DNA from 4 places in the Bacillus sp. iso_77 genome. Region 4 is predicted to be linked to each of the others. Evidence: riboswitches for the same ligand, from Rfam matches in the RefSeq annotation. Region 4 holds a riboswitch; each other region holds the start of a gene.
What was found. Region 4 has a riboswitch for S-adenosylmethionine ahead of AC0VYC_RS15215 (methionine ABC transporter ATP-binding protein). Riboswitches for the same ligand answer to the same signal wherever they lie in the genome.
Positions count from the first base shown of each region.

Region 1 (7,969 bases), 1.5 Mb from region 4:
AGCTTCCAATACTATATTATCGAAGTAAACCCTCGCGTGAGCCGTTCTTCTGCTCTTGCGTCTAAAGCAACTGGATATCCAATTGCAAAACTTGCAGCGAAAATCGCAGTCGGCCTAACACTTGATGAAATGATGAACCCAGTCACAGGCAAAACATATGCAGCGTTCGAGCCAGCACTTGACTATATTGTTTCAAAAATCCCGCGCTGGCCGTTCGATAAATTTGAATCTGCCAACAGACGACTTGGAACACAAATGAAAGCAACGGGTGAAGTCATGGCGATTGGCCGCACATTAGAAGAGTCTCTTTTAAAGGCTGTGCGTTCACTTGAAGCGGATGTGCATCACATTGAATTAAAAGACGAAGCGGACATTACGAACGAAGTGCTTGAAAAGCGGATTATCAAAGCAGGAGATGAGCGTCTGTTTTATATCGCTGAGGCGCTAAGAAGAGGCTATACTGTCGAACAGATTCATGAATTCTCGAAAATTGATTATTTCTTCCTTCATAAACTGGAAGGCATCATCGCATTTGAAAAGACGCTAAAAGAAAACAAAGGCAATGTATACGTTTTAAAAGAAGCGAAAGAAAAAGGTTTCTCAGATATTTATATTAGCCGCGAATGGAATATGAATGAGGCAGATGTCTATAACCTAAGAACAGAAGCAGGCATCGTTCCTGTGTATAAGATGGTGGACACATGTGCGGCAGAATTTGAATCAGAAACACCGTATTTCTACAGCACATATGAAGATGAAAATGAATCCGAACGAACAGATAAGAAAAGTGTCATCGTGCTAGGCTCAGGTCCAATCAGAATCGGACAAGGAGTAGAATTCGATTATGCGACCGTTCATTCAGTGTGGGCAATCAAACAAGCAGGCTATGAAGCCATTATTATTAACAACAACCCTGAAACCGTCTCAACAGACTTTAGTATTTCAGATAAGCTCTACTTTGAACCACTCACTGTAGAAGATGTGATGCACATCATCGACCTTGAACAGCCAGAAGGTGTCGTCGTTCAGTTTGGCGGCCAAACAGCGATTAACTTAGCAGATGAATTATCAAATAGAGGGGTTAAGATTCTTGGAACTTCGCTTGAAGACCTTGACCGTGCGGAAAACCGTGACAAGTTTGAACAAACATTAGAAACTCTCGGCGTGCCGCAGCCAAATGGTAAGACAGCAACGTCTGTGCCAGAGGCAGTAGCGATTGCGAATCAAATCGGTTACCCCGTGCTTGTCCGTCCTTCCTATGTATTAGGCGGCCGTGCAATGGAAATTGTGTATCAAGAAGCTGAGCTCCTTCACTACATGGAGAATGCGGTGAAAGTCAATCCGCAGCACCCAGTGCTCATTGACAAGTATTTGACAGGAAAAGAAATTGAAGTAGATGCTGTGTCTGACGGAGAAACGGTTGTCATACCAGGCATTATGGAACACATTGAAAGAGCCGGCGTTCACTCTGGAGACTCCATTGCGGTCTACCCGCCGCAAACTTTGTCTGAGGACATCAAAGCGAAAATCGCAGAATACACAATTAAACTCGCAAAAGGCCTTAACATCATTGGGCTTTTGAACATTCAATTTGTTCTATCAAAAGGTGAAGTGTACGTACTTGAAGTGAATCCGCGTTCAAGCCGGACTGTCCCATTCTTAAGTAAAATTACAGGCATTCCAATGGCGAACTTAGCTACAAAGGTTATTTTAGGAGAAAAACTGAAAAACTATGGCTACCAAGAAGGGCTTCATGTTGAGCAAGAAGGCGTATATGTTAAAGTTCCAGTCTTCTCTTTTGCAAAACTAAGAAGAGTAGATATTACACTAGGGCCTGAAATGAAATCAACAGGTGAAGTCATGGGGAAAGATGTCACAATCGAAAAAGCCCTCTACAAAGGGCTGATTGCATCAGGCATTCAAATTCCAAAAGACGGAACGGTTCTCCTGACAGTGGCTGATAAAGATAAAGAAGAAGGACTTGAGATTGCAAGAAGATTCCATTCCATCGGCTATCATATTTTAGCAACAGAAGGAACAGCGAATTACTTAAAACAAGCCTCCATTCCATCAAGTGTTGTCGGCAAAATAGGAGAAGAAGGAAAGAATCTGCTGGATGTCATTCGAAATGGTGAAGCCCAATTTGTCATCAACACCTTAACAAAAGGAAAACAGCCAGCAAGAGACGGCTTTAGAATTAGACGTGAATCTGTTGAAAATGGTGTCGCTTGCTTAACGTCACTAGATACAGCGGAAGCGATTTTAAGAGTGCTAGAGAGCATGACATTTAGAGCAGATGAAATGCCAGAAGTGAAAACGAATGCTGAGGTGACAGTAACGATATGAAAAAAGCATACTTGACGGTCGTCTCAAACCGAGAGATCGCTGATCATATTTACGAAATGACATTAAAGGGTGATCTTGTTGAATCCTTTCAAACAGCTGGACAGTTTCTTCATATAAAGGTCAGTGAATCCATGACACCGCTGCTGAGAAGACCGATCAGTATTGCCAACATTCATGCCGAAAAGCAAGAAGCAACCATCATTTACCGCGCAGAGGGAGAGGGCACAAAGCTCCTTTCCCAAAAGCGTGCGGGAGAGTCAGTCGATGTGTTAGGACCGCTTGGAAACGGCTATGACCCTTCAGTCGTTCAGGCCGGACAGACCGCATTATTAGTCGGTGGAGGAATCGGTGTGCCTCCGCTATATGAACTGTCTAAGCGGTTAACGAAAAAAGGCGTCATCGTAAAACATGTTCTCGGTTTTCAATCGAAAAAGGATGTATTTTATGAGGAGAAGTTTCAAGCACTCGGAGATACGTTTATCGCAACCGTTGATGGGACATATGGTTCGAAAGGTTTCGTGACAAATGTCATTGAAGAGAATGAGCTGGACTTTGATGTCTTGCTTTCCTGTGGACCGACACCTATGTTAAAAGCACTAAAAGACTCTTATCCCGATAAGCCTGTCTATATTTCAATGGAAGAACGAATGGGCTGCGGAATCGGTGCATGCTTTGCTTGTGTCTGTCATACCGATCAGCACGAGAAACCGTACGTTAAAGTTTGTCTGGATGGACCTGTTTTTAAAGCGGAGGAGGTGGCGCTATCATGCTAAACATCGAATTACCCGGCTTATCTTTAAAAAATCCAATCATTCCTGCATCAGGCTGTTTTGGATTTGGAAAAGAATTCGCATCATTATATGACCTTTCCTTGCTGGGTGGCATCATGATTAAAGCCACGACCCTTGAACCGAGATTTGGCAACCCGACACCGAGGGTAGCTGAGACAGGAGCCGGTATGCTGAATGCGATTGGTCTCCAAAATCCAGGTCTAAAAGGCGTGCTTGAACATGAATTACCTTGGCTTGAGCAGTTCGATACCCCTATTATTGCCAATGTTGCTGGATCACAAGTTGATGATTATGTTGAAGTAGCAAAGCAAATTAGTCAAGCAAGCAATGTTCACGCCCTTGAACTGAATATCTCGTGTCCGAATGTGAAAACAGGCGGAATTGCCTTTGGGACCGATCCAGAAATGGCGGCTACATTGACAAAAGCTGTTAAGGAAGTTTCCTCCGTTCCTGTTTATGTGAAACTGTCACCTAATGTAGCCAATATCGTTGAGATTGCTAAAGCGATTGAATCGGCTGGAGCGGATGGACTCACCATGATCAATACCTTGATTGGGATGCGTTTAGATTTAAAAACAGGCAAACCCATTCTTGCCAATAAAACAGGCGGATTATCAGGTCCTGCTGTAAAACCTGTTGCCATCCGAATGGTGCATGAGGTCAGTCAGGCCGTTTCTATTCCGATTATTGGAATGGGCGGGGTGCAAAGCGCTGAAGATGTACTTGAATTTTTACTAGCTGGCGCAAGTGCGGTAGCTGTTGGGACAGCCAATTTTGTGAACCCATTTATTTGCCCGGAAATCATTGATGAACTGCCGAATGTGTTAGCGGCTTATGGGTATTCATCTGTAGAGGAATGCATCGGAAGGAGCTGGAAACATGAAGCACTTGCCCATCATCGCGCTTGATTTTCCGTCAGGACAGGAGGCGCACGCCTTTATAGATCGTTTTGAAGGCACTCCATTATTCGTAAAGGTCGGCATGGAGCTGTTTTACCAAGAAGGTCCTGCCATTATTGATGCACTGAAAGAAAAAAATTGCCGTATTTTCCTTGATCTGAAGCTTCATGACATTCCAACAACTGTGCAAAAAGCGATGAACAGGCTTGCTGCACTTGGTGTTGATTTGGTGAATGTGCATGCAGCCGGCGGGAAAAGAATGATGCAGGCGGCCATAGAGGGGCTTGAAAGCGGAACCCCTGCCGGGCAAAATCGCCCAGGCATTATTGCAGTGACCCAGCTGACAAGCACGTCAGAAGATATGATGAAAAAAGAATTACTAATTGACCGCCCATTGCAAGAGGCTGTGCTTCATTATGGACAATTGGCATATGAAAGTGGACTTGATGGTGTGGTGTGCTCTGTTCATGAATCAAAACAGCTTCATGAACAAATCTCTCCTTCCTTTCTCACTGTGACACCAGGAATTCGCTTACCAAATGATCAAACGGATGACCAAAAGCGTGTGGCGACACCTGCCTTTGCCAAAGAACAGGGTGTTTCACAGATTGTTGTGGGAAGATCGATCACAAAAGCCACAAACCCAGTGGAAGCTTATCAACAAATTTTGAAAGAGTGGGAGTGACTGCCGGATGAAAACGAAAATCGCGAAGCATTTATTACAAATCAAAGCTGTCTCTTTAAAACCAGACGAACCATTTACATGGGCGAGCGGTATCAAATCACCGATTTACTGTGACAATCGCCTCACCTTGTCTTATCCTGAGGTCAGAGGGGACATTGCGGAAGGTTTAAAAGACTTGATTCTCACTCATTTTGAAGGAGCGGAAGTTGTCGCAGGTACAGCTACAGCTGGCATTCCTCATGCGGCATTAGCAGCTGATCGTCTGAATGTACCGATGTGTTATGTAAGAAGTAAACCAAAAGCACACGGAAAAGGAAATCAAATTGAAGGAGCCGTATCACCTGGACAAAAGGTGGTTGTCGTAGAAGACCTCATCTCAACTGGAGGCAGCGTTCTTGAAGTTGTGGCTGCGCTAGAAGAAGAAGGCTGTGACGTACTCGGAGTTGTTGCGATCTTCACTTATGGACTGCCAAAAGCAGCTGCGGCTTTTCAAGAGAAAAACATTCCCTATGTCACGCTGACAGACTATGACACACTGACAGAAGTGGCACTTGAGCTAAAAGCAATTGAGCCTTCTGCTATGAATAAACTAAAACGCTGGAGACAGGATCCTTCGTCTGAATCTTGGATGGAAGAAACGGTCTAAAAAGCTTGTCTTGTTTTAAAAAAGCTGTGCTGCACTGCACAGCTTTTTATTTGGTTAAAAATAGTAAAATAGACTCAAATTTAAATAAAAACTAATCCTATCAATAAAGTCGGGTTGACTTTTGTTTGAATTGTGTTAATATTTAATACAAATTAAAACTCTTATCCAGAGAGGTGGAGGGACTGGCCCGATGAAGCCCGGCAACCTGCGATTTGCAAGGTGCTACTTCCTGCAAAATGATTCTATTTTGAAAGATAAGGAAATCGTGAGCTTCCTCATCTTTCTTTCGGACTGAAAGAAAGTTTTTTTATTTTAACGGTGAGGAGGAAGAGGAGATGGAACTGAAACAAAACCAGGATGAGGACTTAGTGAAGCATATGCAAGAGCTGATTGGGGATATGAAATTCGGTTCAATTACGTTGATCGTTCAGGACGGTCAAGTGATTCAAGTGGAAAAAAATGAAAAAATCAGATTAAAGTAGTGCGGAGAATAGCAATAGAAGCAGTACTCCGGAAGGGGAGAAACAATGTTAACTTATGAAAATTGGCAAGAGCCGTCCATTACATTTCAAGAGGACGATTTGTATAAAGGGGCCCTATCTGTGCTGAAATGGGCGTACGGCCACTATGGTGATCAGCTCGTTTATGCATGCAGTTTTGGCATTGAGGGCATTGTCCTGATCGATCTTATTGCGAAAGTAAAAAAAGATGCAAGAATTGTCTTTTTAGATACAGGTCTGCATTTCAAGGAAACATACGACACCATTGATGCAGTTAAGGAAAGATATCCTGGTTTAGACATCGTGCTGAAAACACCTGAGCTGACGGTGGAAGAGCAGAATGAGCAGCATGGTGATAAATTATGGGAAACGAATCCTCAAAGCTGCTGTCATATGAGAAAGGTCATTCCATTGCAAGAGGCACTATCTGGCTATCCGGCATGGCTGTCTGGTTTAAGAAGAGAGCAGTCGCCTAAACGAGCAGGTACGAACTTCTTAAATAAGGATGAAAAATTCCAATCAGTCAAAGTATGTCCGCTCATCCACTGGACGTGGAAGGACATATGGAGATATGCGTCTAGAGAGGATCTTACTTATAATCCGCTGCATGACCAAGGATATCCAAGCATCGGGTGTGCACCTTGTACACAGCCGGCATTTACTGCTGATGATTTGCGTTCTGGAAGATGGTCAGGGACAGCAAAGACTGAGTGCGGATTACATGAGTAAGGGAGCATAATGTATGGAAATCGCCGCAATTTTATTTAGCTTATTCTTTGCTTTAAATATTGGCGCAAGCGGAGCAGCCGCTTCGATGGGCATCGCATATGGTTCAGGTGCGATCAAAAAGCCAATATACGCGCTCAGCGTTTGTGCAGTTGGAATATTAGCAGGTTCAGTGATTGGCGGCGGCGAGGTCGTCAAAACGATCAGCTCCGGGATTATGCCTGAATCTGTCATCACACTTGAAATTGTGTGTATCATCATTGGCTCGGCCGCATTATCACTTTTCATAGCGAACCTCTTGGCCATTCCTTTATCCACAAGTGAGGTCACAGTAGGAGCTGTGGTCGGTGTGGCAGCCGCATATAAAGTGCTGTATGTGAAATCGATCTTAGTCATTGTCTCTTTTTGGGTGATTATTCCGATTGTTGCCTTTGTTTTTACCTTTGCTGTTGTCAAAATCATCAGATTGTTCCCTAAACGGACATTATCCAAAAAAGGTACATTGATCTTATCTGTTGTTTTGATTATCAGTGGGTTTTTAGAAGCATTTTCAGCCGGCATGAACAATGTCGCCAATGCGGTCGGCCCGCTTGTCGCATCAGGTGTTTTATCAGTCGGGCAAGGAACCCTTTACGGCGGAATCTTTGTGGCCATTGGGGCGCTGCTTCTAGGAAGAAGGGTACTAGAAACAAACGGAAAGAAAATTACACGCTATCAAACGGGTGAAGGCATTCTATTATCGAGCACCGGTGCAGGACTTGTCATCGTCAGCTCTATATTCGGACTCCCTGTTCCCCTTACTCAAATTACCTCCTCGTCCATTATTGGGCTTGGTATGGCAAAGGGTGGACCGAACATTTTTCATAAACATGTTGTGAAAAAAATGCTGAAGGTATGGGTTGTGTCACCTTTCTTATCACTTAGTCTATCTTATTTGTTGGTAAGCCTTTTCTTAAAAGGAGACTATTACTCTATCTTTATCATGATGAGTGTACTGCTTGCTTCACTAGGTGCACTGAGTCTTATGAAGGCAGTTAAAAATGAGAGCAGCTCGATTCATGAACAGGGCGGCGGGATTTAAATATAAATCCGACTATTAACATCTAATAAATATGAACATTGAGAGGAAGATGAACAAATGAGTTTAACACCACATGGTGGCGTATTAATTAATCGAGTAAATGAAGAATTTGATCTAAGCACAGCTGCGAAAGAAATTGAGCTGGATGCCATCTCTTTTGCAGACCTTGAACTCATCGCCATTGGCGGGTATAGTCCAATTGAAGGGTTTTTAACGAAAGCTGATTATGAAGCAGTTGTCAGCAGTATGCGACTAGCAAGTGGTGTCGTTTGGTCTCTTCCGATTACTTTGCCTG
Region 1 covers NZ_CM149683.1:1,476,832-1,484,800, forward strand. Annotated here, with positions in the region: gene carB (carbamoyl-phosphate synthase (glutamine-hydrolyzing) large subunit) at 1-2,346, shown strand, start outside; gene AC0VYC_RS07505 (dihydroorotate dehydrogenase electron transfer subunit) at 2,343-3,119, shown strand; gene AC0VYC_RS07510 (dihydroorotate dehydrogenase) at 3,113-4,045, shown strand; gene pyrF (orotidine-5'-phosphate decarboxylase) at 4,017-4,721, shown strand; gene pyrE (orotate phosphoribosyltransferase) at 4,729-5,367, shown strand; SAM riboswitch class I at 5,526-5,628, shown strand; gene AC0VYC_RS07525 (YezD family protein) at 5,703-5,849, shown strand; gene AC0VYC_RS07530 (phosphoadenylyl-sulfate reductase) at 5,895-6,596, shown strand; gene AC0VYC_RS07535 (inorganic phosphate transporter) at 6,610-7,674, shown strand; gene sat (sulfate adenylyltransferase) at 7,732-7,969, shown strand, end outside.
Region 1: linked by a shared signal. The riboswitch ahead of AC0VYC_RS07525 (YezD family protein) and the one ahead of AC0VYC_RS15215 (methionine ABC transporter ATP-binding protein) in region 4 are both predicted to bind S-adenosylmethionine.

Region 2 (7,969 bases), 550 kb from region 4:
GTGGCAATGGTAGAAGCTCGGCCATGGAGGCCATTACATGTGCAAAGCAAGGCAATTTTGATGAGGCGAAGCAAAAATTGCAGGAAGCACAAGACGCGTTAAATGAGGCGCATCACGCACAGACAGAGCTGATCCAAGGAGAAATCAGAGGAGAGAAAACCGACGTCAGTCTCTTGATGATTCATGCACAGGATCATCTGATGAACGCAATGACCGTCAAGGAGCTTGCAACTGAAATCATTGAGCTCCATGAAAAAATGAAGCAATTCGGAGGTGTCAATTCATGAAAGACGGAATCAAAATTGTCACAATAGGCGGTGGATCAAGCTATACGCCTGAGCTCGTCGAAGGGTTTATTAAACGATATCAAGAATTGCCTGTAAAGGAATTATGGCTTGTGGATATTGAAGCGGGTCAGGAAAAGTTGAACATCGTAGGTGCCCTTGCAAAACGTATGGTCGAAAAAGCAGGTTTGCCGATTGAAGTGCACCTCACTCTTGACCGCCGGGCAGCTCTGAAAGATGCGGACTTTGTCACGACACAATTTCGTGTAGGACTGCTCGAAGCCAGAGCCAAGGATGAAAGAATCCCGCTCAAATACGGCGTCATTGGACAGGAAACGAATGGTCCAGGCGGGTTATTTAAAGGTCTACGCACCATTCCAGTCATTCTAGACATCGTGAAGGATATGGAAGAGCTTTGTCCAGATGCCTGGCTGGTGAACTTTACAAATCCAGCAGGCATGGTCACAGAGGCGGTGTTACGCTACACGAATCTGAAAAAAGTGGTCGGTCTATGCAATGTGCCGATTGGAATCAAAATGGGCATTGCAAAAGCGCTGGATGTCGATGTCGAACGCATTGAAGTGCAATTTGCAGGCCTCAATCACATGGTCTATGGCTTAGATGTGTATTTAGACGGGGTCAGCATTATGGATCAAGTGCTCGATGAGTTAGGAAATCCAAATAGCCAGTGGTCCATGAGGAATATTGAAGCGAAAAACTGGGAGCCTTCTTTCGTCAAAGGCTTAGGGGTCATTCCATGTCCGTATCATCGTTATTACTATAAAACGAAAGATATGCTGGAGGAAGAACAAAAAGCGGCTCAAGAAAAAGGAACAAGAGCAGAGGTTGTGCAGCAAGTCGAGCATGAACTATTTGAGTTATATAAAGACCCAGATTTATCGATTAAACCGCCGCAGCTCGAAAAAAGAGGCGGGGCTTATTACAGCGATGCAGCATGTAATTTGATCAGCTCCATCTATAATGATAAACATGACATTCAACCGGTAAATACAGTGAACAGAGGAGCGATTGCCAGCATTCCGGCCGAATCAGCGGTTGAAGTGAACTGTATTATTACAAAGGACGGACCGAAACCAATCGCGACAGGTGATCTGCCTGTGGCTGTGAGAGGACTCGTTCAACAAATCAAGTCCTTCGAGCGTGTGGCAGCTGAAGCAGCTGTGACAGGAGATTACGAGACGGCTCTTGTCGCCATGACCATCAATCCACTCGTTCCTTCTGACGAAATTGCAAAGCAAATCTTAGATGAAATGCTTGAAGCGCACCGTGAATATTTACCGCAGTTCTTCAAATCAGTGAATGCGTAAAATAAAATGGCCCCTTTATGGGGTCGTTTTTTATGATTTTTTCATATGGAAACCGGAGAAAGCAGTGTATGATAGAAAAAACAACATGTACTGCTTCAAAGAAAGGACGGTTAGAATATGGTGGCAATTGGTTTAATGCTTTACGGCTTTATCGTTCAACCTCTACTTAGTTACGGCACAGTGGTTTTGTTTTTGTATGGAATCATCGCTTCATTTATTGGCCTGATTCGGCATAGACAGGATGTGTGGATGTATGTTCTCCGCCTGCTCGTTTGTTTTACTATTCCAGTAACCAATCTGTTAATGTATTTCGCAACCATCGGTGGAGATGAAAGAGACTTTGATTTCCAGCCGATTCCGCCAGTTTATCATCTTGTTTTTATCCTAGAAATCATCATCGTCTTTTTACCAGAGATCTTTTTACTGATCGAGAGAAAGCGGAGTATCAAAGGGAAACAGTGGATATATGCAGGGGTCATTGTGGGGATATCGGTCTTGTTTTGGTGCACGATTTGATGAGAGGCTGACTGACATCTAAGTCTTTTTCGCCTTTTTATTGCGTAACCTCTTTCGCCTCACTTTTACAAAAGTAATGGAAAGAACAAGGATAGAAATTCCGAGAAACTTAAATAAAAAACGGGTGAAGAACGGTGAATCATCGAAACCTGTAGCGATGATGATCGATCCGATGCAAATCCCAAAGAACGCTAGTAAATAAGTAAAAAACATATCATCACTCCTTAAGCGTGGAATAGATCCATATTTTCCATTATGAGGTAGCGAAGGAGATAAAGAAACAAAAAAAGAACCCTTCATCAAATGAAAGGTTCTTTCGCTTGCTTATGCCTGTTTGACAACCGAATCGACTTCTACTGTCCAGCCGAAGATATCTGGCTGAGTTCCTTTTTGGATTCCAGTAATCGCTTCGTACAATTTCTTCGATACTTCGCCTGTTTGACCATTTTGAATGACGTATGGCTGATCGTGATAAATTAATTCACCGACAGGAGAAATGACGGCTGCCGTTCCTGTCCCGAAGATTTCTTCAAGTTCACCTGACTGATGTGCTTCGATTAACTCATCAATTGAAATTTTACGTTCTGTCACAGGGATTTCCCAATGCTTTAACAGCTCAAGCACAGAATTCCGTGTGATCCCTTCTAAAATGCTGCCGTTCAGTTCAGGCGTCACGATTTCTCCGTTGATTTTAAAGAAGATATTCATACTACCGACTTCTTCAATATACTTTTTCTCGATGCCATCAAGCCACAGGACTTGTGAAAATCCTTTCGTTTCAGCAACTTGCTGTGCTTTCAGGCTTGATGCATAGTTTCCAGCTGTTTTGGCATTTCCTGTTCCGCCTTTAACAGCGCGGACAAATTCGTTTTCCACCGCAATTTTGACCGGATGAATGCCTTCTTTATAATAAGAACCTACTGGAGATAAAATGATGATCAGCTTATAGGTGCTTGACGGTGCAACACCTAAATAGGGCTCAGTAGAAATAATGAATGGACGAATATACAAAGAAGTGCCCTCTGCATCAGGTACCCAATCCTTATCAATGCGAATGAGTTCATTTAAGCCTTCTAAAACCGTTTCTGTATCAATTTGCGGGATACATAGGCGATCATTTGATCTGTTTAAGCGTTCCATATTTTTTTCGGGACGGAATAAGAGAATCTTTTGATCCTCAGACACATACGCCTTCAAGCCTTCAAAAACAGATTGGCCATAATGATAAACCATAGAAGCTGGATCCATTGGAATCGCCTGATAAGGAATAATTCTCGGATCATACCAGCCTTTATCAATTGAATAATCCATCACAAACATGTGGTCTGTGAAGATTTTTCCGAATTCAAGTTGATCAGATTGAGGTTTTGGTTTTTTTGTTGAACTAAGTTCAACGCGGATGGGTTGTTTTGGCATCGTAAATCTCCTTGCTGTTTGATTATTTGAAAATTCTAATAATATGAAATAATTATGATTCTATTCTATACCTTCACAAAATATTAGCAATAGGTTTTCTGGAATTCAGACAAGAAAAATCTGTTAAAGCGCTTTCCTCCTCTCTGTCGTGGTTTTACTGAAGTTTCCCCTTAGAAATAAAATCCAATTTCATTATTAACTGATTAATCTGACAATTTAAAAGCGATTTGTTTTCCTGTAAGATATTCTTTCAACCATACACCTTTTGACTAGTACATTGCAAGGGGCATTGCCATATTTTAATCCTCTTTTTTTTAACCGATAAAGGTAGAAGAGAGTGGAAGGGAGCAAACAACGAGATGAAACGAATGATATCAGGCGCCTTATTGATTTTATTGATGACCGCCATTAGTTTTGGCTGTCAAGCGATGACGGAGGAGGCTGGTGCGAAGCAAGGTACTGCCTATTACGTCGCAGCAAATGGGAACGACAAACATCCAGGGACAAAGCAAAAGCCTTTCCGTACGCTGAAAAAAGCGGCAAGTATCGCGAAAGCTGGGACAACAGTTTATATGAGAGGCGGTACATACAAAGAGAGATTGATTGTCCGCCATTCTGGAACAAAGAAAGCACCAGTTGTTTTTCAAGCGTATGGAAAAGAGAAGCCTGTCATTAGCGGAGCATCTCTTAAAGGAAATCAAGCAGACGGAGGTCTCGTGAAGCTTGATCAAAAAAGCTATATCACCCTGAAAGGTTTGACAGTCGGTCATATTAAAACGAATAAAGAAGATGTGACACCCATCGGTATATTCATCACAGGAAGCGGCAAAGGCGTCAAACTGCTTAACAACCGTGTGTACGACATTCAGACGACACATCAAAATGGGAATGCTCATGGCATTGCGGTCTATGGAACGAAAGCACCTGCAGCCATTGAAGACATCGAAATCAAAGGAAACACTGTGGAAAAGTTAAAGCTAGGTTTTAGTGAAGCCCTTGTGCTAAACGGAAACGTGAAAAAATTCCGCGTGACACATAATACAGTCCGGCATACGGACAATATCGGGATTGATTTAATTGGTTTTGAGAATGTCGCACCTTCTAAAAAGTATGATCAAGTGCGAAATGGTGTCGTATCTAGAAACAAAGTTTATGAGATTACGAGTGTTGGGAATCCAGCGTACGGCAAGGACATCTCCGCAGGAGGAATCTATGTGGATGGCGGGAAAGACATCGTGATTGATCATAACATCAGCCATCATAATGACCTTGGGATTGAGGTCACAAGTGAACATAAAGGGAAGATGGCCGAACGCATTCGCATTGAGCACAATCAAGTATATTTAAATCGTTATACAGGCATCTCCATCGGCGGCTATGACAAGAAGCGGGGCGGAACCACAAACACGACCATCTCCCATAACATTTTGTACAAAAATGACACAGCCGGCTTAGAAGGCGGTCAATTGCTCATGCAATATCAATCGGTGAACAATCGAATCACGAATAATATCATGACAGCCAGTGCTTCGCATTACTTAGTCGTGAATCTTTACGAAGTGAACAAGAAGAATACATTCCAAAAGAATGTCTACGATGACCGCAAAGGTGCAAAAGCCTCACAGTGGGTATGGCGCGGGAAATGGCTGGAAGGCTACAAAACGTATCGCTCGAAAAGCGGTCAAGATAAAGGATCAGCACACCTCAATCCCCAATTTGTGAATGAGAAAAAATATGATTTCCGTCTTAAGGCATCATCACCTGCTAAGAAAATCATCGGCAGTTAAACAAGGCATTCGGTGCAAATGATCATTTTAGAAATTTTCAAAAAAGTCATTGACATTGATGAGACATCACATTAAAGTAAAGAAGACATTTCAACTAAAACAAATTTCATAACGGATCTCTTATCAAGAGAGGCAGAGGGACTGGCCCTATGACGCCCAGCAACCGTTTCTATTTAAGAAATTGGTGCTAATTCCTGCAAAGCTGTTACAGCTTTGACAGATAAGAGAGGAAGACTTCCCGATACATGTTTCATGCAACGGTGATCAAGCCTCTCTTTATCAAGAGAGGCTTTTTTTGATCTCTTTTTTTAGAATCAAAAGACTGGGTTCACAGGCATATTTCCACTTCTTTACCTAGTTTTCCGATGTGAAAAATAAAACAACTTGAGGAGGAACAGCAATGAAACGTAAATATTGGACATCATCTCTTGTATTATTGACGGTCCTGACCGTGCTATTATCTGGTTGCGGTACGGGATCAAGCGCAGGCTCAAAGGCTAGTGCAAACGAAAAGGTCTCCTTTGACAATGTCCCGAAGCGATTTGCAAAAGGACAGGGAGCAAAAATTAAAGTCATCCGTAAAATTGGCGGGGACGATCATACTGCTCAGTTTTTAGCAGGAACGAAGGCAGAAGGTGAAGCGCTAGGCTTTACAGTAGATGTCTACACGGCAAATGGTGATACGGCGAAGTTTCATGATGCCATTTCTCAAGCACTAGAAGAAAACTATGATGGCTTTATCATCTCTCATGGGGATGATGAGGCGACAGTCGCTGATGTGAAGAAGATCACAGCGAAAGGCATTCCAGTTGTGGCGTTTGATTCAAATCCGAAGCTGAAGGACATCAAAGGGGTCACAGTGACGTCTCAAGATGACGAGCAATTAGCGAAAAAATCATTAGATGCACTCGTGGCTGATTTTAAAGGGAAAGCAAATATTGCGTATCTTTGGGTAGACGGATTCCCTCCAATGGTGAGACGAAACAAGGTGTACCAAGAAACGCTCAAACAGCATACAGGAATCAAGGAACTTGACCGATTTGGCGTTGCGGCCTCTGATACATCAGTTCAAACACAAAATGCGGTTGCGGCTATGCTAAATAAATATCCAAAGGGTAAACTGGATGCGATTTTTGCCACGTGGGATGCATTTGCGATTGGTGCCGCAAGAGCTTTAAAAGAAGCAGGAAGAACCGAAGTGAAAATATACGGTATTGATGTGTCTAATGCCGATCTGCAAGAAATGACTGCGAAAGACAGCCCTTGGAAGTACACTGCCGCTGTCGATCCGAAGCTCATTGGCGCAATCGACGTAAGGATTCTTGCGAAGAAACTAGCTGGCGAGAAAACGCCATCTTCCTATGACCTTGAGGCCTCTCTCATTTCACAAAAGCAGCTTCAGGATGCAGGAAAGGCCATCAATATGGTCAATCTTGCAGATGAAGTAAAAGGATTCGGATCATCGACTGCTTTTGAAGAAGACTGGATGAAGACCTTGAAGAAGCATTATGCAAAATAAACAACGTGCACTCTCTTTTCATAGAGGGTGTTTCGTTTTTCAATTGACGATCAGGAGAGAAGGAGGACACCTATGACAACGCCGCTTGTTCATATGAAAAACATTTCGATTGAATTCCCAGGAGTCAAAGCGTTAGATCAAGCAAATTTCACATTAAAAAAAGGCACAGTCCATGCCCTGATTGGGGCGAACGGCGCTGGGAAGTCAACGTTAATGAAAGTTCTCTCTGGTGCTCATTCACATTTTGAAGGAACCATCCACATCAATGGCGAGGCGGCGACCATTCATACACCGAAGGATGCGGCCTCATACGGTGTGCAGACCGTCCATCAAGAAGTGGATACAGCTCTCGTGCCTTATTTAAGTGTTGGCGAAAATATGATGATTCATGAAATGGAGAAAAAACCATTCGTCTGTTGGAAAGAGATTCACCGCAAGGCAGCACAGCTGTTACAAGAGATGGACATTGACATCTCAACGAAGCGTCTTGTGAGTGATTTGACACTGGCAGAAAAACAAATGGTGCTCATTGCCAAGGCTGTGTCGATCAAATGCAGCATTTTAATTTTAGATGAACCAACCGCTCCACTTAGTCATGCAGAAACAAGCAAGTTATTCTCAATGATTCATCAATTGAAAAAGAACGGCACAGGCATCATTTTTATCTCGCATCGCATGCCGGAGATTTTCAACATCTGTGATGAACTGACTGTGATGAAGAATGGAACTGATGTGGCGGCGCACCTCATTAAAGAAACAGATCCAAAGCAGGTCATTGAAGAAATGCTTGGCGCGCCATTAGAGGATCAATTCCCATCTCGTACAACGCTTGAGGATGCACCGATTGTGCTTGATGTGAAAGAGTTGCATGACCAACATAAATTAAACAACATTCATCTTCATGTGAAAAAAGGAGAAATTCTCGGGATTGCAGGACTAGTCGGTGCTGGTAAAACAGAATTGTGCAAAGCCCTATTCGGCGCCTCAGAAAAAAAATCAGGCACTGTGCAGCTGCATGGTCAAACCATTCATATCAAGTCGCCTCATCACGCTGTGAGAGCGGGTATTGCCCTTGTGCCTGAGGAACGGAGAAAAGAAGGGATTCTAACAGAAGAAACT
Region 2 covers NZ_CM149683.1:3,480,868-3,488,836, reverse strand. Annotated here, with positions in the region: gene AC0VYC_RS17970 (PTS lactose/cellobiose transporter subunit IIA) at 1-287, shown strand, start outside; gene AC0VYC_RS17965 (6-phospho-beta-glucosidase) at 284-1,612, shown strand; gene AC0VYC_RS17960 (hypothetical protein) at 1,730-2,128, shown strand; gene AC0VYC_RS17955 (branched-chain amino acid aminotransferase) at 2,453-3,544, opposite strand; gene AC0VYC_RS17950 (right-handed parallel beta-helix repeat-containing protein) at 3,904-5,331, shown strand; SAM riboswitch class I at 5,449-5,558, shown strand; gene AC0VYC_RS17945 (sugar ABC transporter substrate-binding protein) at 5,732-6,850, shown strand; gene AC0VYC_RS17940 (sugar ABC transporter ATP-binding protein) at 6,923-7,969, shown strand, end outside.
Region 2: linked by a shared signal. The riboswitch ahead of AC0VYC_RS17945 (sugar ABC transporter substrate-binding protein) and the one ahead of AC0VYC_RS15215 (methionine ABC transporter ATP-binding protein) in region 4 are both predicted to bind S-adenosylmethionine.

Region 3 (7,969 bases), 1.7 Mb from region 4:
TTAACATTTTAAAAAATGCGATTGAAGTAATGCCTCAGAAAGGAAATGTATACGTGAGCATTCAAAGGAAGGGGGAGGAGCACATTGTGATTTCTCTTCGTGATGAAGGCTGCGGCATGACAGAGGATAAACTAAAGCGTCTCGGAGAACCATTTTATACAACAAAAGAAAGAGGCACTGGACTTGGGTTAATGGTTAGTTATAAAATTATTGAAGAGCATCAAGGAACCATTGAGGTAGAGAGTGAAGAAGGGGTCGGAACAGTGTTCCATCTCACGCTTCCACTCCGGCAGCAGAAACAAGAAGGGGAGCTTTAATGTGTATTATACAGTCTATACCGCACCAATCGGGGCATTATACATACTAGAGAAAGATGGCGCCATCATTGAAGTGAAGTTTGATGATGAATCGTTTTTGGTCAAAGAGCAGAGAGACCGTTTTAAACAAGAAGACACGCCTGTATTAAAAGAAGCGAAAAAACAGCTGGATGAATATTTTAAGGGCGATCGGAAAGTGTTCGATCTCCCGCTCAAGCAAGCAGGCTCTCCGTTTCAAGAGCAAGTGTGGGAGGCACTTTCTACTATTCCGTATGGTGAATCAAAAAGCTATGCTGATATTGCAGAAGCGATCGGCAATCCAAAGGCTGTCAGAGCCATTGGACAAGCTAATAGACGCAATGCATTGCCTATTTTTATCCCGTGTCACCGGGTCATTGGAAAAGACAGGACTCTGACTGGTTATGCAGGGACGAAGACAGGGATGAAAGCGATCCTGTTAGAATTAGAAGGCATCCCATTTGTTCAAAAATAAATGAATTGACCTGTTCCAAATGTTTAGTGAGCGACATATCCTTTTATTAAGCTAAAAAAGTTGGTCTAGGGAAAAAGGAGGCTGCTAACATGTTATGGGGCAAAAAAGATAAAATGTATGCCGTCACATCACTATGCGTCAAAATGAACGTGTTGACAGAAGAACAGAAAAAAGAAATATTAGCAAAAACGAACGAAACAAAAAAGCGCGGTGCTCTTAAATGATAAGAACCCCGCGCTTTTGTTTGATTAAAGTGACACGCTTTCGGTGAATAGTGCATCAATCTCTTCTGTATAGTTGGAAGTGATAATGCCTTTTTCTGTAATGATCCCGGAAATGAGATGATGAGGAGTGACATCAAAGGCAGGGTTAAATACCTGCACGTCAGGAGGCGCAATTTGGATGCCGTTTAATTCCTTTACTTCCTGCGGATCGCGTTCTTCAATCGGAATATCTGACCCATCCTGAGTTGACACATCAAAGGTCGAAAGAGGCGCAGCCACAAAAAATGGAATTTGAAAGTGTTTAGCTAAAATAGCCAGACTTAACGTTCCAATTTTATTTGCTGTATCACCGTTTCTAGCGATTCGATCTGCACCAACAATAACGGCAGAAATTTGTTTTTCTTTCATCGTATGGGCTGCCATATTATCCGTGATAAGCGTCACATCTACGCCACCCTGCATCAATTCCCATGTCGTCAGACGAGCGCCTTGAAGGACAGGACGTGTTTCACATGCGTAAATGTGAAGATCGAGGTTTTTCTTTTTCGCTAAATAAAAGGGTGCAAGCGCTGTTCCGTACCGGCTTGTGGCAATGGAGCCTGCGTTGCAAATGGTCATAATTCGATCACCAGATTTAAAGAGCTGAAGAGCATTTTGACCGATTTGCCGGCATGTTTCTTCATCTTCGATTTGAATTTGAATGGCTTCATGGACAAGATCAGTTTTGGCTGCATTCACCGAAGCAGCACGCTCAATGCGCTGATAAAGCCGGTCTAATGCCCAGGCAAGATTCACAGCGGTTGGACGAGCACTGTTTAAGTATTCTTTCAGGCGAGCGACTTCTCGCTTAAAGAGATCAATGTCTTCTGTATCAATCTCTTGTGCACTGAGTGCGAGCCCAAAAGCCGCTGTAATGCCAATAGCAGGTGCTCCGCGTACTTTTAGTGTCACAATGGCATCATACACATCTTCTTTTGTATATAAATGCTCAAACACGGTTTCAGCGGGTAATTTTTGCTGATTCAAAATGTTGATACGGTTTTCTTCCCATTCGACGGAACGGGGAACTTCAAATTCTTTAGACAAAACTCGTCACTCCTTTACAGTTTGCTGGAATAATGCGACGAGGTCAGACGCTGTTTCCACTGCTTGATATTGTTTGATGAATGTTTTTCCTAGTGTAAGTGCTGCTTTTTTCTGCTGAAGCCTTCTAGAATGTGATGGAATCGCATCGAGATCAGCCGCATGCGCAAGACCGATGGTTCGGCGAACAAGCTCACAGCCAGCAAAGCCGGTGGCTTCTTTTAAAATACGGTCAAAGGTTGTTTCTAAAAAGCTGTCCGATACACTAAACGCTTCAATACTGTCTTCTTTCCATGCTTTTGTGAACACTTCTTTGAATGTTGCCCACACATTGACGACATGATCAAACAGGTGCTGCTGATCCTGCTCATTCTCATGAGATAAAGCATTTATGAACAGATTGGCAATAAAGTGACCGATATCGAATCCGAAAGGACCGTAAAAAGCGAACTCTGGATCAATGATTTTCGTTTCCGTTTCGTTTGCAAAAATACTGCCTGTATGAAGATCTCCATGTACCAGTGTTTCAGCAGAGGTTAAGAAGATCCGTTTCAATTCGGCTGCTTTTGCTTGCAGTTCAAGATCAGCCCATAGTGCTTGTGCCTCTTCTCTTAATTCCTCTTCGAAGTCATTCGTTTCGCTGTCAAAGAAAGGATCTGTGAAAACGAGTTTTTCTGTAATGTCACAAAGATCAGGGTTCGTAAACTGCTTCACGAATTGTTTTTTGATTTTGGGATTTGTGGCAAAGTCAGACGTGTAAAATAGTGTTTTGCCTAAAAATTCTCCGACATGATCTGATAAATACGGATAATGTTTTCCGGCAATTAGCCCTTTTCTGACGATTTCAAGGTGTGATAGATCCTCCATTGCCGTCACTGCAAGAGCTGTATCCGAATAATAGACGGCTGGTACAAGATGAGGTGCATACTCTGACTGCTTGATGAGTGCTGCACTTTCAATTCTTGCACGATCTAATGTCAGCGGCCAGCTTTCTCCAACGACCTTTGCGTAAGGAAGGGCCTGCTTGATAATCAGTCCTTTTGCTTGTTTGTGATCATAAATATGAAAGACGTAATTTAAATTTCCGTCACCGATTTCAGTACATGTCAAATGACTGCTCTCCTGAATCAAGCCAAGTCTAATGGCAAGTGCAACTGCCGAACTTTCTGTTAATTCTTCATATGATGCCGTAAGTGTAACCAATTGTTTCCCCTCCAAATCATATAAAAAAGCCTCTTTCTCCTGAGAGAAAGAGGCTTGATGGCGTGTATGCTCGAAGCCTCTCTTATCTCTCAGCACATACGTCTGATGGAATTAGCACCGTGCCCTATAAGACAATGAATTGTCTTGGCGCTGTACTTGCTGCGCCCCACTTCACAGTGGTATTAACGGTCGGTTGCTGTTGGGGTCAAAAGGCCAAATCCCTCGCCCAACTCTCGATAAGAGAAATCAATATGTAATTGTTTCATGTCTGCTTGCATTTCTTAATTCTAGATATTATCAGAGCTGCAGTTCACATGTCAATCTTTTTTCAAAATTGCTTTACAATTCATAAAACAATCCATTACAGTGATTGTATTGTCACGTAACTTGAATAGAAGGTGAAAAAATGGAATTCCAGCAATCGGATGTATTGAAACATTTACCGAAACAATTTTTTGCGTCGCTTGTACAAAAAGTACAGAAAAAAGTGCAGGAAGGGGCAGATGTGATTAATTTAGGTCAAGGAAATCCTGATCAGCCCACTCCTCCACATATTGTGAAAGCGATGCAGGAAGCGGTAGCAAAACCTGAAAATCATCAATACTCCTCATTCCGCGGGACAGCGAAACTAAAAAAAGCTGCAGCTGCTTTTTATGAAAGAGAATATGGCGTCACGCTTGACCCAAAGACAGAGATTGCCATCTTATTTGGAGGGAAAGCGGGACTAGTCGAATTGCCGCAATGTTTACTGAATCCAGGTGATACGCTGCTTGTTCCAGATCCGGGCTATCCTGATTACTGGTCAGGCGCTGTGCTTGCCGGAGCTCGCATGGTCACAATGCCTCTTCTTGAACAAAATGATTTTTTACCTGACTACCACAAATTGTCAGAGCAGGATAAGAATCAAGCAAAATTGATGTACTTAAATTACCCAAATAATCCGACTGGTGCGACTGCAACCCGGACATTTTTTGAAGATACTGTTGCGTTTGCGAATGAAAATAAGATGTGTGTAGTCCATGATTTTGCATATGGCGGCATAGGATTTGACGGCGAAAAGCCCCTTAGTTTCCTGCAAATAGACGGAGCAAAAGAGACAGGTATTGAAATCTATACATTGTCCAAAACGTATAATATGGCTGGTTGGAGAGTCGGTTTTGCAGCAGGGAATGCCTCTGTTATCGAAGCCATTGAGCTTTATCAGGATCACCTGTTTGTGTCACTGTTTAAAGCAACTCAAGATGCAGCAGCAGAAGCACTTTTAAGCGATCAAACGTGCGTACAAGTACAAAATGATCGGTACGAAAAAAGACGAAACACTTGGATTGCTGCATGCAAAGAGATTGGCTGGGACGTCAGTGCGCCAAAGGGCTCGTTTTTTGCTTGGTTAAAGGTGCCTGAAGGGTATACATCGGAAACTTTTTCTGATGTATTATTAGAAAAAGCACATGTTGTTGTTGCACCCGGGAATGGCTTTGGTGCTCACGGTGAAGGCTACGTCAGAGTCGGACTTTTAACAAGTGAGGAGCGGCTAAAGGAAGCCGCTGATCGTATCGCTGCCTTGCAGTTATTTGAAAAAAAGCCATTGACAACGTAAAAAAATGGTGCGATAATTCAGGCAATATTTAAGAAAATTGAATATTCTTATCAAGAGTAGGCAGAGGGACTAGCCCAATGAAGCCCGGCAACCGACTTCCATGAAGCACGGTGCTAATTCTTGCAGCAAGCGCTGAGAGATAAGATTCGGATGAATGAGACGAAACCTCTTTAACGCGCTGATCAAGCACTTAAAGAGGTTTTTTTATTGACCATATACAGGACGCAATCGAAAGGGGATTCCTAGTGAGTGAACTACTGGCAACATACGTACTAACACATCTAGAGGATGAACAAATAGACCGAAAAGCAGAGCAGATCGCACTTGGGTTAACGGTCGGGTCATGGACGGACTTGCCGCAGCTCAAAAAGGAGCAGCTGAAAAAACATAAAGGCCGTGTGGTGAGCGTAAAAGAACAGTCTCCCGCAAATGGTAGTCTGTATCAAACAGAGGTGACCATTGCTTATCCTGAGGCGAACTTTTCAGCTGATATACCAGCGGTGTTGACGACGATTTTTGGAAAGCTTTCACTGGATGGGAAAGTAAAGCTCGTCGATATCGAATTTTCGGAAAGGTTTAAAAGCTGTCTGCCAGGACCGGTATTTGGCATTGAGGGGATACGAAAGAAAGTAGGCGTGTTTGATCGGCCGCTATTGATGAGTATATTTAAAGGCGTGATCGGTCGTGATATGGAGGATTTAAAAGAACAGCTCCGCTTACAGGCTTTAGGTGGAGTAGACTTCATCAAAGATGATGAGATTTTATTTGAAAGCCCATTAGCCCCTTTTGAAGATCGAATCAAGGAAGGAAAAAAGATATTAAAAGAAACATATGAAGAGACAGGACATCGCACGCTTTATGCTGTTAATTTAACTGGTAGAACTTTTGATTTGAAAGATCGAGCAAGAAAGGCAGCCGAACTCGGGGCTGATGCGCTTTTATTCAACGTTTTTGCGTATGGACTTGATGTCATGCAAAGCTTGGCTGAAGATCCAGAGATCCCATTGCCGATCATGGCACATCCGGCAGTGAGCGGTGCAATGACATCATCTCCAGACTATGGATTCTCGCATTCTCTTCTTTTAGGCAAATTAAATCGATATGCTGGTGCTGATTTAAGTCTTTTTCCCTCTCCTTATGGATCAGTCGCCCTTCCGAAAAAAGATGCCATTGGCATTTTCGAAGCATGTGTGAAAGAGGATACAGTTCAACAAACATTTCCTGTCCCTTCAGCAGGCATTCACCCGGGAATGGTGCCGATCTTAATCAAAGATTTTGGACTTGATCATGTCATTAATGCAGGCGGGGGAATTCACGGACATCCGCGGGGAGCAATTGGAGGAGGGAAAGCCTTTCGTTCGATCATTGATGCGGTGGTCAAAAAAGAGTCTATCGAAGAAAAAGCATCAACTTGTCAAGACTTACAAGCAGCACTTGATCTTTGGGGAAGGGTAGCAGAATAAATGAAAAAACCAATTGTATGTTGTGATTTTGATGGTACGATTACGAAAAATGATAATATCATTCGCATCATGAAACAGTTTGCTCCGAAAGAATGGACGAAATGGAAGGATGGTGTTCTAGCAAAAGAGATCACGATCCAAGAAGGCGTCGGGCAGATGTTTCAGTTACTGACGAGTGATCAGAAAGAAGCCATTCGGTCATTTATTTTAGAGGATACAGAGATTCGTGAAGGATTTGAACAGTTTGTCGATGATGTCAAAAAAGCAGACATTCCTTTCTATGTACTCAGCGGCGGTATGGACTTTTTTGTCTATCCTATCCTTGAAGGGATTGTCGAACAAGAGAATATTTATTGTAACCATGCATCATTTAAAGAAGACCATATTCAAATTGAATGGCCGCATGCCTGTGATTCAGAATGCCAAAATGGCTGTGGCTGCTGCAAGCCTTCCATTATTCGAGAACTGACGCAGGAAGATGATTTTATTATCATGATAGGTGATTCAGTGACTGATATTGAGGCAGCGAAACATGCGGATCTCACGTTTGCGCGTGATTATTTACTGAACGAATGTAAAGAGCTAGGGCTCGTACATAAAGAGTATGAAACATTTGTTGATCTAAAAGCGCAATTTGATCAAATAAAGGAAGTGAAGGAATGGCAGACGAGAAGAGTAAACACTGGAAGGAACTAGCAGACGTCAAACGTGAATTGGCACAAAGAGACTGGTTTTACGGAACAAGCGGCAATTTATCGATAAAAGTGTCGGATGATCCCATCACGTTTTTGGTGACGGCAAGCGGCAAAGATAAACGAAAAGAAACCGATGAAGATTTTGTTCTTGTTGATGCAGCAGGTCAGCCGGTTCATCCGAATCAGCCGCTCAGGCCATCAGCTGAAACACTGCTTCACACATACGTTTATGAGCGGACGAAAGCAGGATGTTGTCTTCACGTCCACACGATCGATAACAATGTCATTTCTGAGCTGTATGGCGATAAAGGAGAAGTTCGTTTTAAAGGCAACGAAATCATTAAAGCGCTTGGTTATTGGGAAGAGGATGCAGAAGTTGCTGTTCCTATTATTGAAAACCCAGCCCATATTCCGCACCTTGCAGAGCAATTTGCAGTGCACCTGACGGACGATGCTGGTGCTGTACTCATTCGTAATCATGGCATCACCGTTTGGGGGAAAACCGCATTTGAAGCCAAACGAGTCTTAGAGGCTTATGAATTTTTATTTACCTATCATTTGAAAGTAGCGCTTTATCAAAAGCAGCTTGTTAAATAAAAAGGAGGAAAAACACATGGCGACCATTTACATTCATAATGAAGAGAACACGTTACTTGAGAACGAACAAGAGGTCCAGGCGTATTTAGAACAGCAAGGGGTCATTTATGAACATTGGGATATTGAAAAACTACCAAAACAGTTATCAGAAAAGTACGATTTAACAGATGATGAAAAGGAAGAAATTTTAACTGTGTTTCAAGAGGAAATAAAGAGTATTTCCGAGCGAAGAGGATACAAAGCGCAGGATGTGATTTCATTATCAGATGCGACCCCTAACCTGGATGAACTGCTTCA
Region 3 covers NZ_CM149683.1:1,278,941-1,286,909, forward strand. Annotated here, with positions in the region: gene AC0VYC_RS06475 (PAS domain S-box protein) at 1-317, shown strand, start outside; gene AC0VYC_RS06480 (methylated-DNA--[protein]-cysteine S-methyltransferase) at 319-810, shown strand; gene AC0VYC_RS06485 (hypothetical protein) at 900-1,034, shown strand; gene mtnA (S-methyl-5-thioribose-1-phosphate isomerase) at 1,059-2,120, opposite strand; gene mtnK (S-methyl-5-thioribose kinase) at 2,127-3,320, opposite strand; gene AC0VYC_RS06500 (pyridoxal phosphate-dependent aminotransferase) at 3,727-4,917, shown strand; SAM riboswitch class I at 4,962-5,063, shown strand; gene mtnW (2,3-diketo-5-methylthiopentyl-1-phosphate enolase) at 5,163-6,380, shown strand; gene AC0VYC_RS06510 (2-hydroxy-3-keto-5-methylthiopentenyl-1-phosphate phosphatase) at 6,381-7,076, shown strand; gene AC0VYC_RS06515 (methylthioribulose 1-phosphate dehydratase) at 7,040-7,672, shown strand; gene AC0VYC_RS06520 (1,2-dihydroxy-3-keto-5-methylthiopentene dioxygenase) at 7,689-7,969, shown strand, end outside.
Region 3: linked by a shared signal. The riboswitch ahead of mtnW (2,3-diketo-5-methylthiopentyl-1-phosphate enolase) and the one ahead of AC0VYC_RS15215 (methionine ABC transporter ATP-binding protein) in region 4 are both predicted to bind S-adenosylmethionine.

Region 4 (7,969 bases):
GATGGAACAATCGATGATTTAATCATCGGATGTGCGACACCAGAAGCAGAGCAAGGGCTAAATGTGGCCCGGAATATTGGGGCATTAGCAGGTTTGCCATATACAGTACCTGCTATTACCATTAACCGCTATTGCTCTTCTGGTCTGCAGTCAATTGCTTATGCAGGTGAACGAATTATGCTTGGGCAGGCAGAAACCATTTTGGCCGGAGGCGTCGAATCGATGTCGCAAGTCCCAATGATGGGTCACTCCATTCGTCCAAACGCTCTTTTGGCAGAGCAAGCGCCTGAATACTATATGAGCATGGGCCACACAGCGGAGCAAGTGGCGCAAAAGTATCAGGTCACACGGCAAGATCAAGATGCTTTTGCGGTGAGGAGCCATCAAAAGGCAGCAAAGGCACTTCAAGAAGGGAAATTTTCAGATGAAATTGTTCCCGTTGATGTGACAGAAAGACGGGTAGGAGAGCAGAATCATCAACTAGAAGAACGCCAATTTACGTTCTCACAAGATGAAGGTGTCAGAGCGGGCACAACAGAGGAGGTTCTCTCAACGTTACGACCTGCCTTCTCAACAAAAGGCACAGTGACTGCAGGAAACTCTTCGCAGACGAGTGATGGAGCGGCATGTGTCATGATGATGGATCGCGAAAAAGCATCTTCTCTTTCTCTTCAGCCGCTCGCCAAGTTCAGAGCGTTTGCTGTTGGTGGTGTACCACCTGAAGTCATGGGAATTGGGCCGGTTGAAGCCATTCCGCGTGCGCTGAAAATCGCTGGTCTAGAGCTGAAGGACATCGGGCTGTTTGAATTAAATGAAGCATTTGCTTCTCAGGCGATTCAAGTCATTCGTCATTTAGGGATCGATGAAGAGAAGGTAAATGTCAACGGCGGCGCCATTGCATTAGGACATCCGCTAGGCTGTACAGGAACGAAACTCACGCTGTCCCTCATTCATGAAATGAAACGGCGAAATGAACAATTTGGTATTGTGACGATGTGTATCGGCGGGGGCATGGGAGCAGCAGGCATTTTTGAATTGATCTAAAGGGGGAAAACAGGATGAAAGCAATGGAAGAAGTAAAAAAGGGTGGCAGTTTCTTAATTGATGAGACGAATTATGAGCATATCTTTACACCAGAGGATTTCTCTGATGAACATCAAATGATCGGGAAAACAACAGAAGATTACATTTTACAAGATGTCGTTCCGCACATCGATCAAATTGAAAATCATGAATTCGAGCATTCTGTTCGTCTCTTGAAAAAGGCTGGAGAGCTTGGCCTGCTTGGTGCGGATGTTCCTGAGGAATTTGGCGGGCTTGGGCTAGATAAAATCAGCTCAGCCATCATTACTGAAAAATTTGCAAGAGCAGGCAGCTTCTCTCTTTCTTACGGCGCCCATGTCGGGATCGGTTCTTTGCCGATCGTGCTATTCGGCAATCAAGCGCAAAAGGAAAAGTACCTGCCAGGACTCGCCTCTGGAGAAACAATTGCGGCATATGCCCTAACAGAGCCAGGGTCAGGTTCTGATGCGCTAGGTGCGAAAACAACGGCAGTCCTGAATGAAGCTGGAACACATTATGTCCTCAATGGGGAAAAACAATGGATCACAAACTCCGCATTTGCCGATGTGTTTGTCGTGTATGCGAAGATTGATGGTGAACACTTCTCTGCTTTCATCGTAGAAAAGGATTTTCCTGGAGTCAAAACAGGACCTGAAGAGAAAAAGATGGGCATTAAAGGGTCCTCGACGAGAACGTTAATCCTTGAAGATGCCGAAGTGCCAAAGGAGAATTTGCTTGGTGAAGCAGGCAGAGGTCATGTCATTGCCTTTAACATTTTGAATATTGGACGCTATAAACTGGCTGTAGGGACAATCGGTGCATCAAAACGAGTCATTCAATTATCGGCAGAGTATGCCAATCAGCGTAAGCAGTTTAAAACACCAATTTCTCAATTTAGCTTAATTGGCGAAAAAGCAGCCAACATGTCGGCAAAGCTTTATGCCATGGAAAGTGCTGTATACCGCACAGTCGGGTTATTTGAACAAAGAATGGGTCTGTTAAGTGACGAGGAGCAAAAGGATGGGAAACAAATTGCGCAATCCATTGCAGAATATGCGATTGAATGCTCTCTTTGTAAAGTGCTTGGCTCTGAAACGCTCGATTACATTGTGGATGAAGGTGTGCAGATTCACGGCGGATATGGTTTCATGCAAGAATACGAAGTCGAAAGAGCCTATCGCGACTCACGAATTAACCGTATTTTTGAAGGAACGAATGAAATTAACCGATTGCTTGTGCCAGGCACCTTCTTGAAGAAAGCGATGAAAGGAGAGCTTCCGCTTCTTCAAAAAGCGCAAACCCTACAGGAAGAGCTAATGATGATGATGCCGGAAGAGCCGGGTGATCAGCCGCTTGATCAAGAGAAATACTTACTTGCCCATGCGAAAAAGATCGCCTTGATGGTATCTGGAATGGCGGCGATGAAATATGGGAAAGCATTAGACAAAGAGCAAGAAATCCTTGTGAATATAGCAGATATCGTCAATGAACTCTTTGCTGCTGAGTCGGCGGTCTTGCGTACGGAAAAAGCAATCGCAGCATCAGGCACAGAAAAAAATGCACAAAAGCTTGCGTATACACAAATTTTCACGCAGGAAGCCTTTTTAAAAATTGAAGCTCATGCGAAAGAATCATTGATTGCCATGGAAGAAGGAGATTCACTCCGTATGAGTCTGTCAGCCCTTCGCAAGCTGACAAGATTCACGCCAATGAATGTCATCGCGAAAAAGCGTGAGGTGGCGAAACGAATCTTTGAAGCAGAGAAATATATCGTATAAGACGGCTTAAAAGGTGCGGATATCATGTCGCACCTTTTTGTAAGCATACATTTAGGTTTTTCATATGTTTTGTGATAAAATGTTGTCACTATTTGCAGGAGGTGAAAATGGTGGCTTTAGATTTTTACGAATACCCATCTTGCGGTACATGCCGAAAAGCAAAGAAATGGCTGGAAGAACACAATAAAGACATCAACAGCATACATATCGTCGAAGAGACGCCTGATAAAGAAACATTAAAAGCCCTTTACGAAAAAAGCGGTTTAGAGCTGAAGAAATTTTTTAATACGAGCGGTCAGAAATACAGAGAGCTGCAGCTGAAAGATAAACTTCCTGCAATGTCAGAGGACGAGCAGCTTGAATTACTTGCGTCTAACGGAATGCTAATCAAGCGTCCAATTACAACAGACGGCAAACGAGTGACAGTTGGATTTAATGAAGATACATTTAAAAGCGTCTGGAAATGATGTAACTTTCATTCAGATTGTGGTATCTTCAATATAGATTGTAAGAAAAGACTGGAGGGGTATGAAATGAGCACACCAAAAGATTTACGTTATTCAGAAGAACACGAATGGGTCAAAGTAGAAGGAGATAAGGTGCGTATCGGTATTACGCATTTTGCTCAATCTGAGCTAGGCGATATCGTGTTCGTTGAGCTTCCTGAAGTAGGAGACAAAATTACAGCGGACGAGCCTTTCGGAAGTGTAGAATCAGTCAAAACAGTTTCTGAACTATACGCACCGATTAACGGCACAATCGTTGAAGTAAACGATGAGCTTGATGACAGCCCAGAGTTCGTCAACGACTCTCCATACGAAAAAGCTTGGATGATCGTAGTAGAGCCAGCGGATGCATCTGAAATCGAGAACTTAATGACAGCTGAGCAATATGAAGAAATGACAAAAGAAGACTAATTCATGTGAAATTGGACACTCTACCTTTATGGGGGGTGTCCAATTTGTCTTTTCAAAAAGAACAGGTGGATATAACAGAGCATGTCACTGGACGATTCAAAGAGAGCGGCATGGTGCTTTACCATCAAAACGAAGAGATTGGCACGATGATTAGTGAAAATCAATATGAATTAAAATCAGGTTATTCCTATGATCAAAACCGTTTTTATCGTCTGTCAGATACATTGACCCATGGGACTGAAAAATATGTAGACTGTGACGATGAAAATGGCTGGTGCTGATCACAGATAAGGCTGCAGTGAGTGCTGCAGCCTTTTTGTTGATCAATTGCCCAATCTTTACAACCTGAATGAAAGATTGTAATCTAAGGAAGAAGTGAATCAACGTCAAAAGGGCCGGGTGATCGTGATGAATGTCGAGATAGAAAAGGTCATCATTGTAGAAGGTAAATCAGATAAACAGAAGCTAAAAGAAGTCATAAGTGAACCTGTTACCATCATTTGCACCAATGGCACGATCAGTACATCGAAGCTGGATCAGCTTGTGGACGATTTATTCGGGAAAGACGTTTACATATTAGCAGACAGTGACGATGCTGGCGACAAACTGCGGAAGCAATTTCGAAAAGAATTCCCTGAAGCACTGCATCTTTTTGTCGACAGAACGTACCGCGAAGTGGCCGCTTCACCGTCAGCCCACATTGCATCTATTCTATTAGCTGCAAACATTGATGTTCATTCGAAATATTTATAAGGGTGACGTATATGAAAGAGATAGAAGAGCATGAATTCAAGGAGATAGAGGACGATTTATTTCTTTTGTACTTATATACACCATTTTGCGGAACATGCCAGCTGGCAAAGAAGATGCTGGCAGTGGTTGATGCCATGCAGCCGGAAGTTCCTTTTTATGAGAATAACTTAAATTACTCGCCAAGTTTTGCGAAAGCATTTGAGATCGAAAGTGTCCCTTGCTTTCTCCTGTTTAAAAAGGGTGAAATCGTGCAAAAAGGCTATGCCTTTCACTCCGTTCCATATCTTCACGAAATGATTGAAACCGCTAAATAAAGCGGTTTTTTGTCATATTTCAAGCAATTCATTTGAAAATTTGTCGAGCTATTTATAAAGGACAAGCCGATGTTTGTAGAGAAATGTTATGTATAACCAAATGACAGGGAGGTTATACATGTGGAAAATGTGAAAGCCCATGGAAGTGCAGGGCAGCGATTATTGTTAAAGCCGTTGCTCTCATCATCATCCTTGAAGATTACATTTGAGGCGGAAACGGACTCTTGTACATTGATTGTGGATGAACGTGGTGAAGTGAAGAAACTACCTGCAATTGAGTTATCGGATCTCATCTTTTATGGTGAGCGAAAAGAGATTTTGCAATTATTAGATGGAGACATGTCCTTACAGCAGCTGATCAGCAGAGGACAAGTGAAAGTGAAAGGCTCATTTCGAGCACTTCTTCGACTAGAAGCAGTACTTTGGCTGACGAACGGTTTTTTTCGAAAAATGATAACGTAGTCGTTTACTTGGAAATTAGCGATTTACAGCGTTGACATATCTCAGATAGCATGATATTCTACGTTAGTAAAAACATGAACATCACATAAAACAACATATTTTCTCTTATTAAGAGAGGTGGAGGGACGTGCCCTATGAAACCCGGCAACCGTCAGCATAGCTGAAATTGGTGCCAATTCACTCAAAGCCGCAATGCTTTGAAAGATGAGAGAAAGGCGTATTTGATATAAAAGGCCTTTCTGCTTGCGTTGCAGTTAGGTCTTTTTTACTGACCTTACGTCAGGCTAGCGTCATAACAGTCGGAAGAATAAATGAACGTATGTGATGGCAACCTATAGATTCAGCAAGAAAGCAGGTGAACAGACTGTGATCCATTTACAGAATGTATCAAAAACGTATCATTCAAAAAGCGGAAATGTTGATGCCGTGAAAGACGTCAACTTGGATATCGATAAAGGTGAAATATTCGGAATTATCGGGTATAGCGGCGCAGGGAAAAGTTCCCTGATTCGCCTATTAAACGGTCTGGAGATGCCAACAGAAGGAATCGTTGAAGTGGCAGGCAACCGAATCAATGAAGTATCGAATACGAAACTTCGGAAAGCAAGACAAGAAATCAGCATGATTTTCCAGCACTTTAACTTGCTCTGGTCAAGAACAGTGAGACAAAATATTATGTTCCCGCTCGAGATCGCAGGTGTACCAACGTCAAAACGGAGAGCTCGTGCAAACGAACTGATTAAATTGGTCGGTTTAGAAGGAAAAGAAAATGCCTATCCTTCTCAGCTCAGCGGCGGGCAAAAGCAGCGTGTAGGGATTGCGAGAGCATTAGCGAATGACCCAAAAGTTCTGCTATGTGACGAAGCGACATCTGCTCTTGATCCACAAACAACAGATTCCATCCTTGAGCTTTTAGCCGATATTAATAAACGACTAGGACTCACCATTGTATTGATCACACATGAAATGCATGTCATTCGCAAAATTTGTCACCGTGTGGCGGTGATGGAGAATGGCCGTATTGTCGAAGAAGGCGAAGTATTACGTGTCTTCAGACAGCCGAAAGAAGAAATGACGAAACGATTCGTGAAACAGCTTGCTGAACCAGAAGAAGCAAAAGAAACGATCGAGCACGTCCTAGAGAGAGTAAAAGAAGGTCAGGTCGTCCGGTTGTCCTTTATCGGAGATTCTGCCGAACAGCCGCTGATCACGGAAATCATTCGATCCTTCAAGGTCGATGTGAACATCCTGCAAGGAAAGATTTCTCAAACGCAGGAAGGCGCGTTTGGAACACTCTTTATCCATATAAATGGAGACGAGAACGAAGTTGAAAAAGCCATCGCCTATATCCAAAGCAAACAGGTTGAAATCGAGGTGATGACACATGTTTGAGAAATGGTTTCCGAACGTTGATCTAGAGGTTATTTGGAACGCGACGGGTGAAACGGTCTATATGACACTCATTGCATTAGCGTTTGCTTTTGCTATCGGCATCATCCTTGGGCTGCTGCTCTTTTTGACAAGTAAAGGCGGTTTGTGGGAAAACAAACCAATTAATGCTGTTATCGGCGCAGTCGTCAACATTTTCAGATCGATTCCCTTTATCATATTAATCATTCTATTATTAGGATTTACTAAACTAATTATGGGCACGATATTAGGCCCAAATGCAGCATTACCAGCCCTTGTCATTGGCTCAGCTCCTTTCTACGCACGTCTTGTTGAAATTGCACTGCGTGAAGTAGACAAAGGAGTCATTGAAGCAGCACGATCTATGGGAGCGAAAACGTCAACAATCATTTTCAAAGTATTGCTGCCAGAATCATTGCCAGCCCTTATTTCAGGTATTACCGTAACAGCGATTGCTCTGATTGGCTCTACTGCGATTGCAGGAGCAATTGGAGCAGGCGGACTTGGTGACCTTGCTTATGTGGAAGGATACCAATCTGGTAATACAGATGTCACACTTGTAGCCACTGTGTTTATTCTGATCATCGTCTTTATCATTCAAATAATCGGTGATTTGATTACAAATAAAATTGATAAACGTTAAGGGAGGAATTATTCATGAAGAAATTGATTTTAAGTGCACTATTTCTAGCATTTGCAGGCATTTTAGCTGCGTGCGGTTCATCAAATAACGCAAGCGATAACAAAACCATCACGGTTGCCGCTTCAAAAACACCACATGCCGAGATTCTTGAAGAAGCAAAACCACTTCTAAAAGAAAAAGGCTACGATCTAAAAGTGAAAGTACTGAGCGATTATAAAATGTACAACAAAGCATTAGCTGAAAAAGAAGTGGATGCGAACTTTTTCCAACATATCCCTTACTTAAACGAAGAAAATAAATCAAACAAAGATTACAACTTAGTGAGTGCTGGTGCCGTTCACCTTGAGCCTTTCGGTATCTACTCTAAGAAATACAAATCAGTAAAAGATATTCCAAACGGCGGCACGATCATCATGACAAACAACGTAGCTGAGCAAGGACGTATGCTTGCCCTATTACAAAATGCTGGTGTGATCAAGCTTGATCCAAAAGTAGATACAATCAACGCAACAGTCAAAAACATCAAAGAAAACCCGAAGAACCTAAAATTCAAAAAAATCGCTCCTGAACTAACAGCGAAAGCTTATGAAAACAGTGAAGGCGATGCAGTATTTATCAACGTTAACTATG
Region 4 covers NZ_CM149683.1:2,935,396-2,943,364, reverse strand. Annotated here, with positions in the region: gene AC0VYC_RS15255 (acetyl-CoA C-acetyltransferase) at 1-1,044, shown strand, start outside; gene AC0VYC_RS15250 (acyl-CoA dehydrogenase family protein) at 1,059-2,840, shown strand; gene AC0VYC_RS15245 (arsenate reductase family protein) at 2,951-3,307, shown strand; gene gcvH (glycine cleavage system protein GcvH) at 3,374-3,757, shown strand; gene AC0VYC_RS15235 (YusG family protein) at 3,802-4,038, shown strand; gene AC0VYC_RS15230 (toprim domain-containing protein) at 4,166-4,510, shown strand; gene AC0VYC_RS15225 (thioredoxin family protein) at 4,522-4,824, shown strand; gene AC0VYC_RS15220 (SCP2 sterol-binding domain-containing protein) at 4,945-5,286, shown strand; SAM riboswitch class I at 5,389-5,497, shown strand; gene AC0VYC_RS15215 (methionine ABC transporter ATP-binding protein) at 5,653-6,678, shown strand; gene AC0VYC_RS15210 (methionine ABC transporter permease) at 6,671-7,339, shown strand; gene metQ (methionine ABC transporter substrate-binding lipoprotein MetQ) at 7,354-7,969, shown strand, end outside.